DNA from 2 places in the Pseudomonas sp. CFBP 8770 genome. Region 1 is predicted to be linked to the other one. Evidence: riboswitches for the same ligand, from Rfam matches in the RefSeq annotation. Region 1 holds a riboswitch; the other holds the start of a gene.
The links. Region 1 has a riboswitch for cobalamin ahead of cobW (cobalamin biosynthesis protein CobW). Riboswitches for the same ligand answer to the same signal wherever they lie in the genome.
Positions count from the first base shown of each region.

Region 2: linked by a shared signal. The riboswitch ahead of cobO (cob(I)yrinic acid a,c-diamide adenosyltransferase) and the one ahead of cobW (cobalamin biosynthesis protein CobW) in region 1 are both predicted to bind cobalamin.

Region 1 is NZ_JACYUL010000011.1:74,033-83,341, reverse strand. Features, by position in the region: gene IFT98_RS20345 (tetratricopeptide repeat protein) at 1-547, opposite strand, end outside; gene IFT98_RS20340 (MFS transporter) at 722-2,383, shown strand; gene IFT98_RS20335 (HlyD family secretion protein) at 2,380-3,552, shown strand; gene IFT98_RS20330 (ABC transporter substrate-binding protein) at 3,772-4,800, shown strand; gene IFT98_RS20325 (FecCD family ABC transporter permease) at 4,797-5,837, shown strand; gene IFT98_RS20320 (ABC transporter ATP-binding protein) at 5,834-6,589, shown strand; cobalamin riboswitch at 6,622-6,818, shown strand; gene cobW (cobalamin biosynthesis protein CobW) at 6,909-7,973, shown strand; gene cobN (cobaltochelatase subunit CobN) at 7,977-9,309, shown strand, end outside.
Region 2 is NZ_JACYUL010000001.1:459,914-469,222, forward strand. Features, by position in the region: gene IFT98_RS02025 (AI-2E family transporter) at 1-438, shown strand, start outside; gene hda (DnaA regulatory inactivator Hda) at 594-1,298, shown strand; gene IFT98_RS02035 (C40 family peptidase) at 1,612-2,247, shown strand; gene IFT98_RS02040 (C40 family peptidase) at 2,356-2,901, shown strand; gene IFT98_RS02045 (PQQ-dependent sugar dehydrogenase) at 2,941-4,254, opposite strand; cobalamin riboswitch at 4,388-4,610, shown strand; gene cobO (cob(I)yrinic acid a,c-diamide adenosyltransferase) at 4,774-5,385, shown strand; gene IFT98_RS02055 (cobyrinate a,c-diamide synthase) at 5,382-6,716, shown strand; gene bluB (5,6-dimethylbenzimidazole synthase) at 6,713-7,360, shown strand; gene cbiB (adenosylcobinamide-phosphate synthase CbiB) at 7,357-8,265, shown strand; gene cobD (threonine-phosphate decarboxylase CobD) at 8,258-9,250, shown strand; gene IFT98_RS02075 (cobyric acid synthase) at 9,247-9,309, shown strand, end outside.

The sequences.
Region 1 (9,309 bases):
GGGCCAGCGCCAACTGAGCGGCGGCGCTGTCGGTCTGGCCCTGCAGGGCAGCGACGCAGGCGTTCACCACCTTGTCCAGATGGGCGAAATAAAGGCCCAGCTCGTCGGCTGGCAAGCCGAGCAACCCCCGCGCGGCGTGAAAGCGGATTGCCTCGTCGCGGTCTTCCAGCAGAGGCCCCAGCAGCACGCTGCGCTGGTTCTCGGGGACCAGGCCGATGACGGCATCGATTGCCGCGTGGCGCACGTCGGCAAGGTCGCTCTGCAAATCGGCAGTGGCGAGTTTGAGGGCCTGTGGACTGGGGTAGTTGGGCAGTTCGGCGTACAGCGCAGCGCGCCGCTCGGCGCTGAGGTCGGTGCGCGCCAACTGCTGATAGAGCACCCGTGCGGCGCCCGGCTGACCATGGCGAGCCTGGCTCAGGGCTTTGCTGTAGCCCTGCTGCGGCGCTGCCGGAACTGTATGGGCGGCCGGGCGCCAGGCATACCAGAGCGCTATCAGCAGCAGTGCCACCAGGAGCAGGGTCAGCGGAAGGCGAACGCGTTTGAACATGCGGGTATCCGAAAGGGCGCAGGCTTGGCCGGGGCATTCAGCTTGGGTCACTGCCGGGATGCAGTCAAATCAAGGCAGCGACGAGCATTGGCAAGCCCCCCGCCGGTGAGGTTTACTAGCGCCCAATCTTCGTCGTTTCTTCGTCGTTTCAACGCTCCCCGCCAAGGCCACCGCATGTCCCGCTACACGAGCCGCGATTGGCTGCCCCATGAAAAGCCGAACTTGCCGGGCTCTCCCTCGACGCCTCTGCATTCGACACGCAAGCGCCTGGCATTCGGTATCGTCGGCCTGCTGGTGGCACTGACCGGCGGCCTCGGCAACTCGCTGGTGGTGGCGAATCTGCAATTCCTGCAGGGCGCGCTTGGCGCTACGGCGGCGGAGATGGCCTGGCTGCCTGCGGCCTACGTGATGACCAATGTGTCGATGAACCTGCTGCTGGTGAAGTTTCGCCAGCAGTTCGGTCTGCGCACGTTCACCGAACTGTTTCTGATGCTGTATGCGCTGGTCACCTTCGGCCATCTGTTCGTCAATGACCTGGGCTCGGCCATTGCCGTGCGCGCCGCCCACGGCATGGTCGGCGCAGCGCTGAGTTCCCTGGGCCTGTACTACATGATCCAGGCGTTTCCCGCCAAGTGGCGCCTCAAGGCCCTGGTGCTGGGCCTGGGCACTTCGCAGCTGGCCTTGCCCCTGGCGCGGGTGTTTTCCGAAGACCTGCTGCAGATCGCCGAATGGCGTGGCCTGTACCTGTTCGAGTTGGGCATGGCACTGCTGACCCTGGGTTGCGTGTTCTTGCTCAAACTGCCACCGGGCGACCGCTTCAAGACCTTCGAACCGCTGGATTTCCTCATTTTTGCGATTCTTGCCTCCGGCATTGCGCTGCTCTGCGCGGTGCTGTCCCTGGGCCGGATCGACTGGTGGCTGGAAGCCCCCTGGATAGGCTGGGCCTCGGCAGGGGCCATCGTGCTGATCCTCGGTGGGCTGGCCGTGGAACACAATCGCAGCAACCCGATGTTGATGACCCGCTGGCTGGGCAGCGGTGTCGCCATCCGCCTGGCCCTGGCAGTGATCCTGACGCGCATGGTGCTGTCGGAGCAGTCCACCGGCGCGGTCGGTCTGTTGCAAGCGTTGAACATGGGCCAGGAGCAGATGCGCACCCTCTATTGCGTGATGCTCTTTGGCGCGGTGGCGGGGCTGGTGGTGAGTGCCTGTACAATCAACCCCGAGCATCTGTTCATGCCGCTGATCATTGCCTTGGCGCTGATGGCGGTGGGTTCGGCCATGGACAGCTTCTCCAGCAACCTGACTCGTCCGGCCAATATGTACCTGAGCCAGTTCCTGCTGGGCTTCGGTGGCACGTTTTTCCTCGGCCCGACCATGGTGCTGGGCATGCGCCATGTGCTGACCAACCCGCGCAACCTGGTCAGCTTCTCGGTGCTGTTCGGCATCTGCAACAACCTCGGCGGGCTGATCGGCGCGGCGTTGCTGGGCACGTTCCAGATCGTCCGCGAGAAGTATCATTCGAGCATGATCGTCGAGCATCTGGCCCTCATGGACCCACTGGTCCAGGCGCGGGTCAGCAATGCCGCCGCCAGCTACCTGGCCCACATCGCCGACCCGGCCCTGCGGGCCACCCTGGGTACCCGTGCGCTGGCTACCGCCGCCACGCGCGAGGCGAACGTCATGGCCTACAACGATGTCTTCATGCTGATCTGCATCATTGCCGTGTTGACCATGCTGTGGATCTTCGTCCGCAGCCTGTGGCTGATGAGCACCACCCGGGCGGTGACCACCGCCGCGACACCTACCGTATCCACCAGCGGCGCCAGCACTTCATGACCGAACCGACGTCCACGACCACCAATGCCATTGCCGCCACCCCAGAGGGCCAGACCCCACCGCCCAATCCTGCGGCCACCGAACCGCGCTCGCGGCGGGTGCGGGTACTGTCCAGCCTGATCTTCGCCAGCATCGCCTTGGTGGGGGTAGCGATCGTGCTGTACGCCTGGCAATTGCCCCCGTTCAGCAGCCACATCGAAAGCACCGAAAATGCCCTGGTGCGGGGCCAGGTGACGATCATCGGGCCGCAACTGGCAGGCTATGTGTTCGAAGTGCCGGTACAGGACTTCCAGTTCGTCAAGGCGGGCGACCTGCTGGTACGCCTGGACGACCGTATCTACCGCCAACGCCTGAACCAGGCGCTGGCGCAGGTCCAGGTGCAGAAAACCGCCCTGGCCAACAATCTGCAACAGCGCCGCAGTGCCGAGGCGACCATTACCCAGCGCCAGGCGGCGGTGGCGGACAGCGAAGCGCAGGCGCGCAAGGGCGCCGCCGATCTGGGGCGCAACCAGAACCTGATCAGCGACGGCTCGGTGTCGCGCCGCGAGCTCGATGTGACCCGCGCCGCCAACGCCCAGGCGCTGGCCTCGGTAGCACAGGCCAAGGCGGCGCTGGCGATTGCCCGCGAAGACCTGCAGACGGTCATCGTCAATCGCGACTCGCTGGCTGCCAACGTCGCCAACGCCGAAGCCGCGGTGGAACTGGCACGCATCGATCTGGACAACACGCGCATCCTGGCGCCGCGCGACGGCCAGCTGGGGCAGGTCGGTGTGCGCCTGGGTGCCTATGTGAATTCCGGTGCGCAACTGATGGCGCTGGTGCCCGACACGCTCTGGGTCATGGCCAACATGAAGGAAACCCAGATGGCCGATGTGCGCATCGGCCAACCGGTGAGCTTTACCGTCGATGCGCTCGATCACCTGCGCCTGCGCGGGCACGTACAGCGCATCTCGCCTGCCACCGGCTCGGAATTCAGCCTGTTGCAGGCCGACAATGCCACCGGCAACTTCGTCAAGATCGCGCAACGCATTCCGGTGCGCATCACCGTGGACCCGGATCAGGATGGGGCGCATCGGCTGCGCCCCGGCATGTCGGTGGTGGTCAGCATAGACACGGGCTATGTGGTCGAGCAGGACCGTACCGACCGGCCCCGCGACAGCGCGCCCTAGGCGGGTAGTCAGGGTGCCCGCAGCCCAAGGCCCTGGCTAAACCATTTGATCTTTGCCGACGGGTCGCCTACCGTCTGCGCCGCTTGTCTTCGCCCAGAGCAGGAAGCCGGTTCGAATCCGGCGCGGTCGCGCCACTGTGATCGACATGTTGCATGTCGTCAGCCAGACCTTGCTTGGGGATTTCTTCGATCTGTTGGACGCGCCATCCAAGGAGTTGCAATGAGTCTTCCTGCCGTATTCGTCCGCGCCAGCGTCGCTGCCGTCGGTCTCTTCGCTGCCGTCACTAGTCACGCCGCCACCCACTATCCACTGACGCTGCCCAACTGCGGCGCGCCCTTGACCATCCAGGCCGCGCCGCAGCGTGCCGTCAGCCTGGGCCAGGCCAGCACCGAGATTCTCCTGTCGCTTGGCCTGGCGCCACGCATGGTGGGCACCGGGGTCTGGTTCGGGCCGCTGCCTGAACCGCTGCGCGCGGCCAATGCCGACGTGCCACGGCTGGCCGACAACGCGCCCAGCTTCGAGGCGGTGGCCAAGACCGCGCCCGACATCGTGGTGGCGCAGTACACCTACCACGTCGGCCCCAACGGCGAAGTCGCCAAGCCCGAACAACTGGCCAGCCTTGGCATCCCTTCCTATGTGTCGCCCAGTGACTGCGACGGCAAGGAAGTCACCGCCACCTCCAACGCCGACGGCAGCCGCAGCCAGGTGTTTTCCATGGCACTGGTGGACAAGGAAATCCGCGAGCTGGCGAGCATCTTCGATGTCGAGCCGGCCGGGGAGCGCCTGACCGCCCAGTTGCACGCGCGCATCCAGAAGGCCAGCGAGCGCGCTGGCAGTGCCGGGCACGCACCGCTGTCGGTGGTGTACTGGTTTTCCAGCACGCGCCTGGAAGGTGACCCTTGGGTGGCCGGTAAAAGCGGCGCACCCGGCTATATCAACCGCCTGCTGGGCCTGCGCAACATCGTCGACAGTGACGAGGAATGGCCTGGGGTGAGCTGGGAAAGCATCGCTGCGAGCAATCCCGATGTCATCGTCGTCGCGCGCATGCAGCGCCGTCTGTACCCGGCCGACGATGTCGAGAAAAAACTGGCGTTCCTGCGCAGTGACCCGGTGACCCGTGAGCTGGATGCCGTGCGCAATGGCCGCATCATTGTGGTCGATGCCCAGTCGTTGAACCCATCCATGGATGTCGTGCGCGCGGTGGAAGACATCGCCGCAGGCCTCGAGCGTACACGGGTCAAACCTTGATCCAGCGCCTGGCGCGGGAAGACGGCTGGGTCTGGCGCGGGCTGTTGGCGCTGCTCGCCCTGGCCACCTTGAGCGTGTCGATCGCCCTGGCAGTGTCGGTGGGGGAGATGGGCATTGCCCTGACCACGGTCGGCCAGGCGCTGCTCAACGGCCTCGGCCTGGCCGACTACCCGGTGCCGCGGATCATCCAGGGCATCATCTGGGAGTACCGCCTGAGTCGCGCGCTGGTCGCCGCCTGCTGTGGCGCCGGCCTGGCGATCTGCGGTGCGGTGCTGCAGGCGCTGTTGCGCAACGTGCTGGCCGAACCCTACGTGCTGGGTATCTCGGCCGGGGCGTCGACCGGTGCGGTGGTAGTGATGCTGCTTGGGTTGGGCGGCGGCGTGATCGGCATTTCCATGGGCGCGTTTCTCGGCGCGGCCCTGGCGTTCGGCCTGGTGCTATTGCTGGCTGCGGGCAGCCGCAGCGGCCCGGCGCAGGTGATCCTCGCCGGGGTCGCCGGATCGCAACTGTTCAACGCGCTGACAGCCTATATCGTTTCGACCTCGGCCAATGCCGAGCAGGCACGGAGCGTGATGTTCTGGCTGCTCGGCAGCCTGGGCGGGGTACGCTGGCCCGACGTGGGCCTGGCGGCGGCAGTGGTCGGCGCAGGCCTGCTGCTGTGCCTGTACTTCGCACGAGCGCTGGATGCCTTCGTGTTCGGCGAAGACGCTGCGGCCACGCTTGGCGTGCCGGTGGTCACGGTGCGACTGGTGTTGTTCGCCACCACCGCGCTGATCACCGCCACCATGGTCAGCATCGTTGGCGCAGTGGGCTTCGTCGGCCTGGTGGTGCCCCATATTGCGCGCTTCCTGGTCGGCCCCAATCACGTCCGGCTGTTACTCGCTTCGGTGCTGATCGGCGCCAATTTCATGGTGCTGGCCGACATTGTCGCGCGCATCATCGTGCCCGGCCAGGTCCTGCCCATCGGCGTGGTCACGGCCCTGGTCGGCGCCCCGGCATTTGCCTTGATCCTCTACCGCGCGAGGCGTCGAGCATGAGCCTGCAACTGCACAAGGTCAGCTGGAAAGCCGGTGGGCAACTGATTCTCGACGACGTAAGCCTGGCGATCACGCCCGGCAGCATGGTCGGACTGATCGGCCCCAACGGCTCGGGCAAGTCCTCGCTGCTGCGCCTGCTGGCCGGGCTGGATCGTCCCAGCCAGGGGCAGGTCACCCTCGACGATCAGCCCATGATGGATCTGGCACGGCGAGCGGTTGCACGGCAGGTGGCGATGGTCGAGCAACACGCCAGCACCGAGGTGGACATTCGCGTGCAGGAGGTGGTGCGCCTGGGACGCACGCCGCATCGTTCACCGTTCGCGCCGTGGCTGCGCGAAGACGACCTGGCGATTGCCCAGGCCCTGGCCCAGGTCAACCTGAGCGGCCATGCGCAGCGGCGCTGGCACACCTTGTCCGGCGGCGAGCGGCAACGGGTGCAGATCGCTCGTGCCCTGGCCCAGCAGCCAAGCGAGCTGCTGCTCGACGAGCCCACCAACCACCTCGACATCCAGCACCAGCTGGAACTGCTGCAACTGATTCAGGACCTGCCGTTGACCTGCGTGATGGCGATTCACGACCTGAACCTGGCGGCGATGTTCTGCGACGTGTTGGTAGTATTGAAGGACGGCCGCCTGGTGGCCAGCGGCGCGCCGGCAGTGGTCCTCACCGAGCGCATGATTGCCGAAGTCTATGGGGTCCACGCCGAAGTCAGCCTGGCCGGCGGCCGTCCCCATGTGCGCTACCAGCTCTGAGCCCGTGTCACTGACACGTCCCGTGCCCTGTGGTAGCCTTGCGCGTTCGAGGTTCTCTGCCCTGCAGAGCTAAGACGGGAACGCGGTCCAAGCCGCGGCTGCCCCCGCAACTGTAAGTGATGAAGGCTGCGCCAAGGCCACTGCGGATACTCGCGGGAAGGTGCCGCAGCCCTGGGCCAGCATGGCCGGCATCACGAGCCAGGAGACCTGCCTCGGCCGTTATTTCCTATTCAACCGGGCGGGGTGATCCGGTGGCGAATGCTGGCGCCTGCCGTTGCGGCGCTCGTCTCGTGCCCTGCCGCGCAATCAGGGCGACCCGATGAAAACGCTGTCCAAACTACCCGTCACCATCGTCACCGGCTTTCTGGGCTCGGGCAAGACCACCTTGCTGCGTCACATGCTCGACAATGCGCAGGGCCGGCGCATCGCCGTGATCGTCAATGAATTCGGCGAACTGGGCATCGACGGCGAGATCCTCAAGCAGTGCACCATCGGCTGTACCGAAGAAGAAGCCAATGGCCGCGTCTACGAGCTGGCCAATGGCTGCCTGTGCTGCACCGTGCAGGAAGAGTTCTTCCCGGTCATGCGCGAGCTGGTGGCACGGCGCGCCGACCTCGATCACATCCTCATCGAAACCAGCGGCCTGGCCTTGCCCAAACCGCTGGTCCAGGCCTTCCAATGGCCGGAAATCCGCAGCGCCTGCACGGTCGATGCGGTCATCACCGTGGTCGACAGCCCGGCCGTGGCGGCCGGTACTTTCGCGGCGTTCCCTGATCAAGTTGACGCCCAGCGCAAGCTCGACCCCAACCTGGACCATGAATCGCCACTGCACGAGCTGTTCGCCGACCAGTTGGCCAGCGCCGACCTGGTCATTCTGAACAAGGCCGACCTGATCGATGCAGACGCCTTGGCCGCGGTGCGCGCCGAGGTCGCCGAAGAGCTGCCGGCGGCGGTCAAGGTGGTCGAGGCCAGCAGTGGCCGTTTGCCGCTGGCGGTGTTGCTGGGCCTGGGCGCCGAGTCCGAGCAGCACATCGACGGCCGCAAGACCCATCACGACCACCACGAGGGCGACGACCACGACGATCACGATCACGATGCCTTCGATTCGATCTCCATCGAGCTGCCGCAGGCCGAAGAAGCCAAGCTGCTGCAGGCGCTCAACGCCGCAGTGGTCCAGCACGGCATCCTGCGTGTCAAAGGCTTTGCGGCCATTCCGGGCAAGCCGATGCGCCTGCTGATCCAGGGCGTCGGCACGCGCTTCGACAAGCACTTCGATCGCGCCTGGGGCGCAGACGAAGCGCGCAGCACGCGCTTGGTGCTGATCGGTCAGGAACTGGATGCAGCGTCGCTGCAAGCGCAACTGCGCGCCGCGCTGGAAGCCTGACCGATGCACCTGCTGAGGACCCAGCCCGGCGGTTTCGTACCGGACGACAGCATCGCCGACCTCGGGCAGACGCCCGCCGAACTGGTCATCCTCTGCAGCGGCGATTCGCATCTGGCATTGCTCGCCGAAGCCTGCGGGCATCTGCCGGCCGACTACCCGAGCCTGCGCCTGGCCAACCCCATGCAGGTGCAGAACCACTCTTCGGTGGACCTCTACGTGGACCAGGTGCTGCGCCACGCCAAGGTCATCCTGATTTCCCTGCACGGCGGCATCGGCTACTGGCGCTACGGCGTCGAGCAGTTGATGCAACTGGCCGAGCGGGGCGTGCAGGTCATCCTGGTGCCAGGCTGCGATCGCCCCGATCCCGAACTGGCCGAGCTCTGTACGGTGCCTGCCGAGCAAGCCGACCGCCTGTGGCAGTACCTGCGCCAGGGCGGTATGGAAAACGCACGCAACCTGTTCGGCTACCTCGGCAATACCTGGTTCGGACGCACCGAACCGTGCGAAGCACCTCAGGCCCTGCCGCGCACGGTCATCTACCATCCGGCGCGGCCGACCGCCGAGCTGGCCGACTGGCAGGCGCAGTGGCAAGCGCAATGGCCAGTGGTGCCGTTGCTGTTCTATCGCTCGCACCTGCAGGCGGCCAACACCGGCTTCGTCGATACGTTCTGTACCAGGCTGCAGGCCGCCGGGCTCAACCCGTTGCCGATCGCCGTGGCCAGCCTCAAGGAAGCCGAATGCCTGGCGCAGGTGCAGGACTGGATGGACGAGGCGGGCGCCGCGATCATTCTGAACACCACCGGCTTTGCCCAGTCCAGCCCCGAAGCCCCGCATCTGCGCCCGTTTCGCCGTGACATCCCGGTCATCCAGGCCATCTGCGCGCAGGACAACCAGGCGCTCTGGCAGGCCAGCGAACAGGGCCTGGGTGCTCGTGACCTGGCCATGCACATTGCCCTGCCGGAACTGGACGGGCGCATCATCAGCCGAGCCATCAGCTTCAAGGACCTGGCCTGGCACAACGAGCGCAGCCAGAGCGACGTGGTGTGCTACACGGCGCATGTCGAGCGCATGGATTTCGTCGCCGAACTGGCGCGCAAATGGGCCGCTCTGGCGCGCCTGCCCAATGCCGACAAGCGTGTCGCCCTGGTGCTGGCGAACTATCCGACCCGCGACGGCCGGATCGGCAACGGCGTCGGCCTCGACACTCCGGCTGCGGCGCTGAACATCCTGCGCGCGATGCAGCAGCAGGGGTATCCGGTGGCCGATCTACCCGCCAGCGGCACGGCGCTGATTCATCTCCTGCTCGGCGGCGTGACCAACGATCTGGAGCAACTGG
Region 2 (9,309 bases), on a different contig from region 1:
ATGCTGGCCCTGGGTGTCATCTATGCCACCGGTTTGATGCTGGTGGGCCTGCAGTTGGGTCTGTTGATCGGCGTCGTGGCCGGGCTCGCGGCCATCGTGCCGTACATGGGTTTCGTCATCGGCATCGGGTCGGCGATCATCGCCGGCCTGTTCCAGTTTGGCCTGGACCCGTTTCACATGATCGCCATCGTTGCCGTGTTCATGATCGGCCAGGCACTGGAGGGCATGGTGCTCACGCCTTTGCTGGTGGGCGATCGCATAGGCCTGCACCCGGTGGCGGTGATCTTCGCCATTCTCGCCGGCGGCGAGCTGTTCGGTTTCACCGGCGTGCTGCTGGCGCTGCCGGTGGCTGCGGTGATCATGGTCCTGGTGCGGCACATGCACGACCTGTACAAGGACTCGAACATCTACGCCGGGTCCGAGGATCCAGACCTGTGAGCGCGGCGGGCCCTGCGGGGCGCGCTGCAGCCAAACTGTAAACCTTTGATTTTCCAAGCAGTGTTGCGCATTGTGCGGCTGCCCGGGCAGGTATAGACTTTGCACACTTCACATTGAGGCCCGTTGCAGCTCGATCCCAGGGCTGTTCAGCCAGCATGAAACCGATTCAGCTGCCCCTAGGTGTGCGTCTGCGGGATGACGCGACCTTCATCAATTACTATCCAGGCGCCAATGCCGCGGCACTCGGCTACGTCGAGCGCCTGTGCGAAGCCGACGCCGGCTGGACCGAAAGCCTCATCTACCTGTGGGGCAAGCACGGGGTAGGGCGCACCCATTTGCTGCACGCAGCCTGCCTGCGCTTCGAGCAACTGGGCGAGCCGGCGGTTTACCTGCCGCTGGCCGAACTGCTCGATCGCGGCGTCGGCATCCTTGATGACCTGGCCCAGTACGAGCTGGTGTGCCTGGATGACCTGCAGGTGGTGGCCGGCAAGCCGGAGTGGGAAGAAGCCCTGTTCCACCTGTTCAACCGGCTGCGTGACAGTGGCCGCCGGCTGCTGATCGCCGCCTCCCATTCGCCTCGCGAACTGCCAGTGAAGCTTGCCGACCTGAAGTCGCGCCTGACCCTCGCTCTCATTTTCCAGATGCGCCCGCTGTCCGACGAGGACAAGCTGCGCGCCCTGCAGCTGCGTGCGTCGCGTCGCGGCCTGCACCTGACCGATGAGGTCGGCCATTTCATTCTCACCCGTGGCACGCGCAGCATGAGTGCACTGTTCGAGCTGCTCGAGCGCCTCGATCAGGCCTCGTTGCAGGCGCAGCGCAAGCTGACCATTCCTTTCCTCAAGGAAACACTGGGGTGGTAGAAAGGGCGGGTCGATTCAGCCGCTCTATGACCTGTTTCATGGGTGTTCCAATCGGTTCTAAAGCTGTGATTGCAGCATGCTTATCTGTATAGGCGTCCAGTCATCATGGTGGCATTTTGAGATTATCTTTCAGCCAATGAATCCGGGGATTCAGCGTCATTATCGTGCAATTGGGTGCGAGCAGGGCTGCAAAATGGGGCGTTAGATGTCACCGTAATTCTCCTGAGTCACATTTCGTTCGATTGAATTTGCAAATAATCGCGATACAGGTATAGTCGCCTCTCCTTCACTATTCCTCGTCACGGTCGTGCCCATGCTCAATCGCTTAGCACCCCTCGTGCCCATCGCACTGTTGACCCTGTTGGTCGGTTGCGCGGCGCAAGCGCCGGTCTCCCAGCAGCAGGTTCTGGACCCAGTTACCGCCGTCCAGCCGCACCAATCCCCCTCGAAGGCTTCGCTGCTGTTCGAAGAAGAAATCACCACCGAAGACGAACTGGTCCAGTTCGACGGCAGCAAGGCGTACAGCCTGCCGATCCTGGCCGACAGCATTCTGGAGCGTGGCAAATCCCTGATCGGCACTCGCTACCGTTTCGGTGGCACCGACAAGGCTTCGGGTTTCGATTGCAGCGGTTTCATTGGTTATCTGTTTCGCGAAGAGGCGGGCATGAACCTGCCGCGCTCGACTCGTGAAATGATCAACGTCAAGGCGCCGTTGGTCGCACGCAACAAGCTCAAGCCGGGTGACCTGCTGTTCTTCAGCACCAATGGTCGTGGTCGTGTCAGCCACGCGGGCATCTACCTGGGCGATGACCAGTTCATCCACTCCAGCAGCCGCCGCAGCGGTGGCGTTCGGGTCGATAGCCTGGGCGACAGCTACTGGAGCAAGACCTTCATCGAGGCCAAGCGGGCCTTGGCCATGGCGCCGGCCACGATGATCTCCAGCAAATAACGGATGCAGTGCGACAAAGCGGCGGTGAGGTGAAAACCTCAGCGCCGTTTGTGTTTTCGGGTAATGAATCTAGTCTATTACGGCAGTCGGCTCAGGATGGTTCGGTACATGTCTACCCAGGCACGCGTTTTCGCTTCAATCGCAATGGCCGCCTTGCTTGCCGGCTGCGCCAGCGCGCCTCCGGCCAAGGTTGTCAGGCCCAAAGTCATCAATCCGATCGTCATGAACCCCAACAACGACATGGTCGGCGCTGCCGATGACGTGCTGTTCAGGGCCTTGGGATTGGTGGGCACGCCGTACCGCTGGGGTGGCAATACGCCCGACTCGGGGTTCGACTGCAGCGGCCTGATCAGCTTCGTTTATCGCGATGCGGCCGGCATTGCGCTACCGCGCTCGACGCGGGAGATGATCGTCATGCGCTCTCCTGATGTCGACCAGTCGCACCTGCAGTCCGGGGACCTGGTGTTCTTTGCCACCAGCGGTGGCTCGCAGGTCAGCCATGCCGGGATCTATGTAGGGGAGGGGCGCTTCGTCCATGCCCCGTCGAGCGGCGGCACGGTCAAGCTCGATTACCTGAACAAGCCCTATTGGCAGAAAGCCTATCTCAACGCCAAGCGGGTGCTGCAACCTGGCCAGTTGGCGCGCAATCCGTGACTGCAACAGGGCGAGTTTCCTCGCCCTGTTCAGGCCAGATCACTTGGCGGCAGTGACTCGCCAGATCTTGTTGCCCACATCGTCTGCAACCAGCACACCGCCTTTGTGGTCGGGCAATACCGCAACCGGGCGACCCATGGCTTTCTCGTCGCCATTGAGGAAGCCACTGAGCAGGTCGATGGGCTGGCCGCTCGGCTTGCCGTCCACGAACGGTACGAACACTACCTTGTAGCCGCTGTGCGGCTTGCGGTTCCACGATCCATGCTGGCCGATCAGTGCGCCGGTGGTGAAGGGGGCAGGCAGCCCGCTGCCGTCGGCGAAGCTCAAGCCCAGCGATGCCGTGTGCGGCCCGACTGCATAGTCAGGCGCGATGGCCTTGGCCACCAGGTCGGGGTTCTGCGGCTCGACCCGTACGTCCACGTGCTGACCGTAGTAGCTGTAGGGCCAGCCGTAGAAGCCGCCATCCTTGACCGAGGTGATGTAGTCCGGCACCAGGTCGCTGCCGATCTCGTCGCGCTCGTTGACCGCCGTCCACAACTTGCCGGTCTTCGGTTCCCAGGCCATGCCGTTGGGGTTGCGCAGGCCCGAGGCGAAAATCCGATGCTGGCCTGTAGCTGCATCGACTTCCCAGATCGCCGCGCGGCCTTGTTCCTGATCCATCCCGTTCTCGCCCACGTTGCTGTTGGAGCCAACGGTGACGTACAGCTTCTTGCCATCCGGGCTGGCAATGACGTTCTTGGTCCAGTGGTGGTTGAGCGTGCCACCTGGCAGGTCGGTGACCTTCTCGCCGGCGCCAGTGATCGAGGTGGCGCCATCGGTGTATTTGAAGCGCAGCAGCTTGTCGGTGTCCGCCACATAGAAATCGTTGCCGACCAAGGTCATGCCGAACGGCGAATTGAGGTTGGCGATGAAGACGGTACGGGTCTCGGCTACCCCATCACCGTCCTTGTCGCGCAGCAGCGAAATCCGGTTGGCGCTTGGCACGCCAGCGCCTGCCCGGCTCATCACTTTCTCCATGACGAAGCCGCGAATGCCCTTGCTGTCGTCGGGCTTGGCCGGCGAATTGGTTTCCGCCACCAGCACGTCACCGTTGGGCAACACATAAAGCCAGCGCGGATGGTCGAGGTCTTCGGCGAAGGCCGCCACCTGGGTGCCCGGCGCGGCCATCGGCTTGCCGCCCGCTGGCCAGCCCACCGCCGGCGCGATGTTGACGGTAGGGATCAGGGTCTTGTTGGGCTCGGGCAGCTTGGGCGAGGGGCCCGTCCCGTCGCTGACCTGCAGTGACGATGTTTCGCCACAGGCGGCGAGGCCGGCAGCCAGCAGGATCAATGTAGCGAGGCGGGTCTTGTGCATGGTCGGGCTCTCTGAGGTTTTGTTCACAGAAGGTAGAGGCACTGGCGGTTGGCAAGGTTCAACCGCGTTGCCGGTCAGCGGCAGCAGGGATCGGGTGCAGGGGATCAATTGACGCTCTTGGCGCAACCCTCTAACCTGCGCGGCTGTTCCAGGTGCTCGGCGATCGGACGATCGACGCGAGTGAAACAGGGAAGCCGGTGCGCAGCGTTCGACGCGCCATTCCGGCGCTGCCCCCGCAACGGTAGACGAGTCAAGGCCGCACACGGTGCCACTGAAGCGATTCGGGAAGGCGTGAGGCCTGGGTGTGTACAGCCCCGCTCGTGAGCCCGGAGACCGGCCTGGTCCACTTTTACGGCACACTGCAGGGCCGGCGCTCATCTTCGGGTGTCGTTGCGCCTGGGTCGTGCCCTGACCCATGTACTGTCGCGCGGGGAGAGCGGCATTGACGTTCACTGTTCGGCCAACCGGCCGCGGTGTCGCGTCGATGCTGCCTGCGTGCAGGTGTAGCGGAGAGCCACCATGAACGAAACCACCGAACGCGACGCACGTCACCTGGCGCGCATGCTGCGCAAGAAAGCCGTGATGGACGAACGCATCGCCAATTCTCCCAATGAATGTGGCTTGCTGCTGGTGCTCAGCGGTAACGGCAAAGGCAAGAGCAGTTCGGCGTTCGGCATGCTCGCGCGAGCCATGGGCCACGGCCTGCAGTGCGGCGTGGTGCAGTTCATCAAGGGGCGCAACAGCACCGGCGAGGAACTGTTCTTCCGGCGCTTTCCCGAGCAGGTGCGCTACCACGTGATGGGTGAAGGGTTCACCTGGGAAACCCAGGATCGGCAACGAGACATCGCGGCGGCCGAGGCTGCCTGGGAAGTCTCCAGGCAACTGCTGAGCGATCCGGCCATTGGCCTGGTGGTGCTCGACGAACTCAACATTGCCCTCAAGCACGGTTATCTCGACCTGGACACCGTGCTGCATGATCTGCAGGCCCGTCCGCCCATGCAGCATGTGATCGTCACCGGTCGCGGGGCCAAGCCCGAGCTGATCGAACTGGCCGACACGGTCACCGAAATGGGCGTCGTCAAGCATGCGTTCCAGGCCGGCATCCGTGCCCAGAAGGGCATCGAACTATGACCGAGCCGCGCCAGTGCCCGGCGGTGCTGATCGCCGCCCCGGCCTCCGGGCAGGGCAAGACCACCGTGACTGCCGCCCTGGCGCGCCTGCATCGCAATCAGGGTCGGCGGGTACGGGTGTTCAAGTGCGGCCCGGACTTTCTCGATCCGATGATCCTCGCCCGCGCCAGTGGCGCGCCTGTCTATCAGCTGGACATGTGGATGGTCGGTGAGCAGGACAGCCGGCGGCTGTTATGGGAAGCGGCGCAGGAAGCCGACATCATCCTCATCGAAGGCGTCATGGGCCTGTTCGACGGCACGCCGTCCAGCGCTGATCTGGCCCGTCATTTCGGCGTTCCGGTGCTGGCCGTGATCGATGGCACGGCCATGGCCCAGACCTTCGGCGCTCTTGCCCTGGGCCTGGCCTGTTACCAACCCGACCTGCCGTTCGCCGGCGTCCTGGCCAACCGGGTCGGCACGGTGCGTCACGCGCAATTGCTCGAGGGCAGCCTGACCCAGGGTCTGCGCTGGTACGGCGCGTTGTCTCGGGAAACCGGGATCGAACTGCCTAGCCGCCACCTGGGGCTGGTGCAGGCCAGCGAGCTCAACGATCTGGACGCACGCCTGGATGCCGCTGCGGCCGCCCTGGCACAGACCTGCCAGGTGGCATTGCCTCCTGCAGTTACCTTTGCAGCTCCGGCGCCACATACAGTGGCGCGCCTGCTCAATGGCGTGCGCGTCGGCGTGGCCCGTGACGCCGCGTTCGCTTTCGTCTACGACGCCAGCCTGGATGTCTTGCGCGACATGGGCGCCGAGTTGGTGTTCTTCTCGCCGCTGCACGACCCGCGTCTGCCTGCCTGCGACAGCCTTTACCTGCCCGGTGGCTATCCGGAGCTGCATCACCTGGCGCTGGCCGCCAATGCCTCGATGCTCGACGACATCCGCGCCCACCATGCCGCGGACAAGCCCCTGCTGGCCGAATGTGGCGGCATGCTCTACCTGCTCGACGCACTGACCGATGTCGAAGGGGCCCGCGCGCAACTGCTGGGTCTGCTGCCCGGCGAAGCGGTCATGCAGAAGCGTCTGGCAGCCCTGGCATTGCAAGCAGTCGAGCTGCCGGAGGGGGTACTGCGCGGGCACACCTATCACCACTCGCTGACCAGTACCGAGCTGCAGCCGATTGCCCGTGGCGTGAGCCCCAACGGCGGTCGTGGTGCCGAGGCGGTTTACCGCCAGGGGCGGATGACGGCCTCTTACGTGCATTTCTATTTTCCGTCCAATCCGACGGCGGTGGCCGCACTGTTTGCGCCCGATGAGTGCGCGCCTGCAGCCGGGCATCGGATCGCGTCATGAACCAGCCCTACAGCGACAGCGAGCGCGCCGCCATCTACCGGGTGATCGCCGAACGCCGCGACATTCGTCATTTCACCGGTGGCAGCGTGCCGCCGGCGCTGCTTGCGCGGCTGCTGGCAGCCGCCCATCAGGGGCCAAGCGTGGGCCTGATGCAGCCCTGGCGTTTCATCCGCATCAGCGATGCCGATGTGCGCGGTCGCATCCAGGCGCTGGTCGAGGAAGAGCGACTGCGCACCGCGCACGCCATGGGCGAGCGCTCGGACCAGTTCATGCAGCTCAAGGTCGAAGGGATCGCGGACTGCGCGGAGGTGCTGGTGGCGGCGCTGATGGACGATCGCGAGCGCCATGTGTTCGGCCGCCGGACCTTGCCGGAAATGGATCTGGCCTCGGTGTCCTGCGCCATCCAGAACCTGTGGCTGGCGGCGCGCGCCGAGGGTTTGGGCATGGGTTGGGTGTCGCTGTTCGATCCCCTGGCCCTGGCCGAGGTACTGGGCATGCCGGCTGGAGCCAAGCCGGTGGCGGTGCTGTGCCTGGGGCCGGTCGAGCGTTTCTATGAAGCGCCGATGCTGGAACTCGAAGGCTGGGCTGCCGCTCAGCCGCTCGAACACATGCTGTACGAAAACCAATGGGGAAAATCGTTGTGAGTATTGCGTTGATGACGGCGGCCGGGGTCGCGCTCGATGCCCTGTTGGGCGAGCCGCGCAGGCACCATCCGCTGGTTGCCTTCGGCCGCCTGGCCAACCGGATCGAAGCACGTTTCAACCGCGCCGGGCGTGGCTGGCGCAGCCACGGTGTCACCGCCTGGTTCCTGGCCGTGGTGCCCCTGACCCTGTTGGCGACATTGTTGTCCTGGCTGCCGCTGGTCGGCTGGCTGGTGGAGATTGGCGCGCTGTACCTGGCGCTGGGCATGCGCAGCCTGGGAGAGCACGTGATGCCCGTGGCCCAGGCCTTGCGCAGCGATGACCTGGCCAGCGCCCGTCAGCGTGTCGGTTATCTGGTCAGTCGGCAGACCGATGAGCTGGACGCCGAAGCAGTGGCCCGTGCCGGCATCGAATCGGTGCTGGAAAACGGCAGTGACGCGGTGTTCGCGGCGATCTTCTGGTTCGTCGTGGCCGGCGCGCCTGGGGTTGTCCTCTACCGTTTGAGCAATACCCTGGACGCCATGTGGGGCTACCGGAACGAGCGCTTCGAGCGTTTCGGTTGGGCTGCGGCGCGGATCGACGACGTGCTCAACTACATCCCGGCGCGTCTGGTCGCGCTCACCTATGCCGTGCTGGGCAAGACCCGCCTGGCCTTGCGCTGCTGGCGTCGCCAGGCACCGCAGTGGGACAGCCCCAACGCCGGCCCGGTGATGGCGGCAGGCGCCGGCGCATTGGGCGTGCAACTGGGCGGACCGGCTATCTATCACGGCGAGTTGCATGAGCGGGCCGTGCTGGGCGAGGGTGCGCCGGCAGATGCCGACAGCATCGAGCGCGGCTGGAACCTGGTCCAGCGCGGCGTGTGGCTGTGGCTGTTGGTGCTGTGTCTGGGAGGCTTGCTCGATGCTTGAACACGGAGGGCGCTTGCGCCAGGCGGTGCTCGAATACGGGATCGCCGAAGACAACTGGGTCGACCTGTCCACCGGCATCGCGCCATGGGCTTTCCCCCTGCCCGAGATCGCGGCCCGCGCCTGGGCGCGGCTGCCGGAAAACGAAGATGGCCTGGAAGATGCGGCACGCAGCTACTACGACTTCGACCACGTCTTGCCGGTACCAGGTTCCCAGGCCGCGATCCAGACCCTGCCACGGCTTCGCCGCAGCGGACGGGTGGGGGTGCTGTCGCCTTGCTACGCCGAACATGCCGAGGGCTGGCGACGGGCGGGGCACGTGGTACGGGAAATCAATGAAGACGAGGTCGAGCATTTCATCGACAGCCTCGACGTGCTGGTTGTCGTCAACCCGAACAACCCCACTGGCCGGCTGCTGTCCGCCGAATGCCTGCTGGCCTGGAATGCACGTCTGAACAGTCGTGGTGGCTGGCTGGTGGTCGATGAAGCGTTCATGGACAACACGCCGCGTGCCGGCCTGGCTCGCTACGGCGTGCAACCCGGGTTGATCGTGCTGCGCTCGTTCGGCAAGTTCTTCGGTCTCGCAGGTGTACGGCTGGGCTTCGTCCTCGGCGAGCCGCGCCTGCTGCGCCTGCTGGCCGACCTGATCGGGCCGTGGGCAGTGAGCGGGCCGACACGCCAGCTGGGGCAAGCCTGCCTGCTCGACGAGGCCACTCAGCAAGCGCAGATCGCTCGCTGCGCAGCGGCCAGCGAGCGCCTTGGCCAATGCTTGCGGCGCCACGACCTGGCGCCCCAGGGCGGCTGCGAGCTGTTCCAGTCGGTGGTGTACGAGCAGGCCGAGCACCTGCAGGATTTCCTCGCCCATCGCGGCATCCTCGTGCGGCTGTTCAAGCAGGACAGCCGCCTGCGCTTCGGTTTGCCTGCCCGCGACGGCGACTGGGCACGACTCGAGTCCGCCCTGAGCGACTATCGCAAGGAGCATGCATGAGCACATTGATGGTCCAGGGCACCACCTCCGATGCCGGGAAAAGCACGCTGGTCACCGCG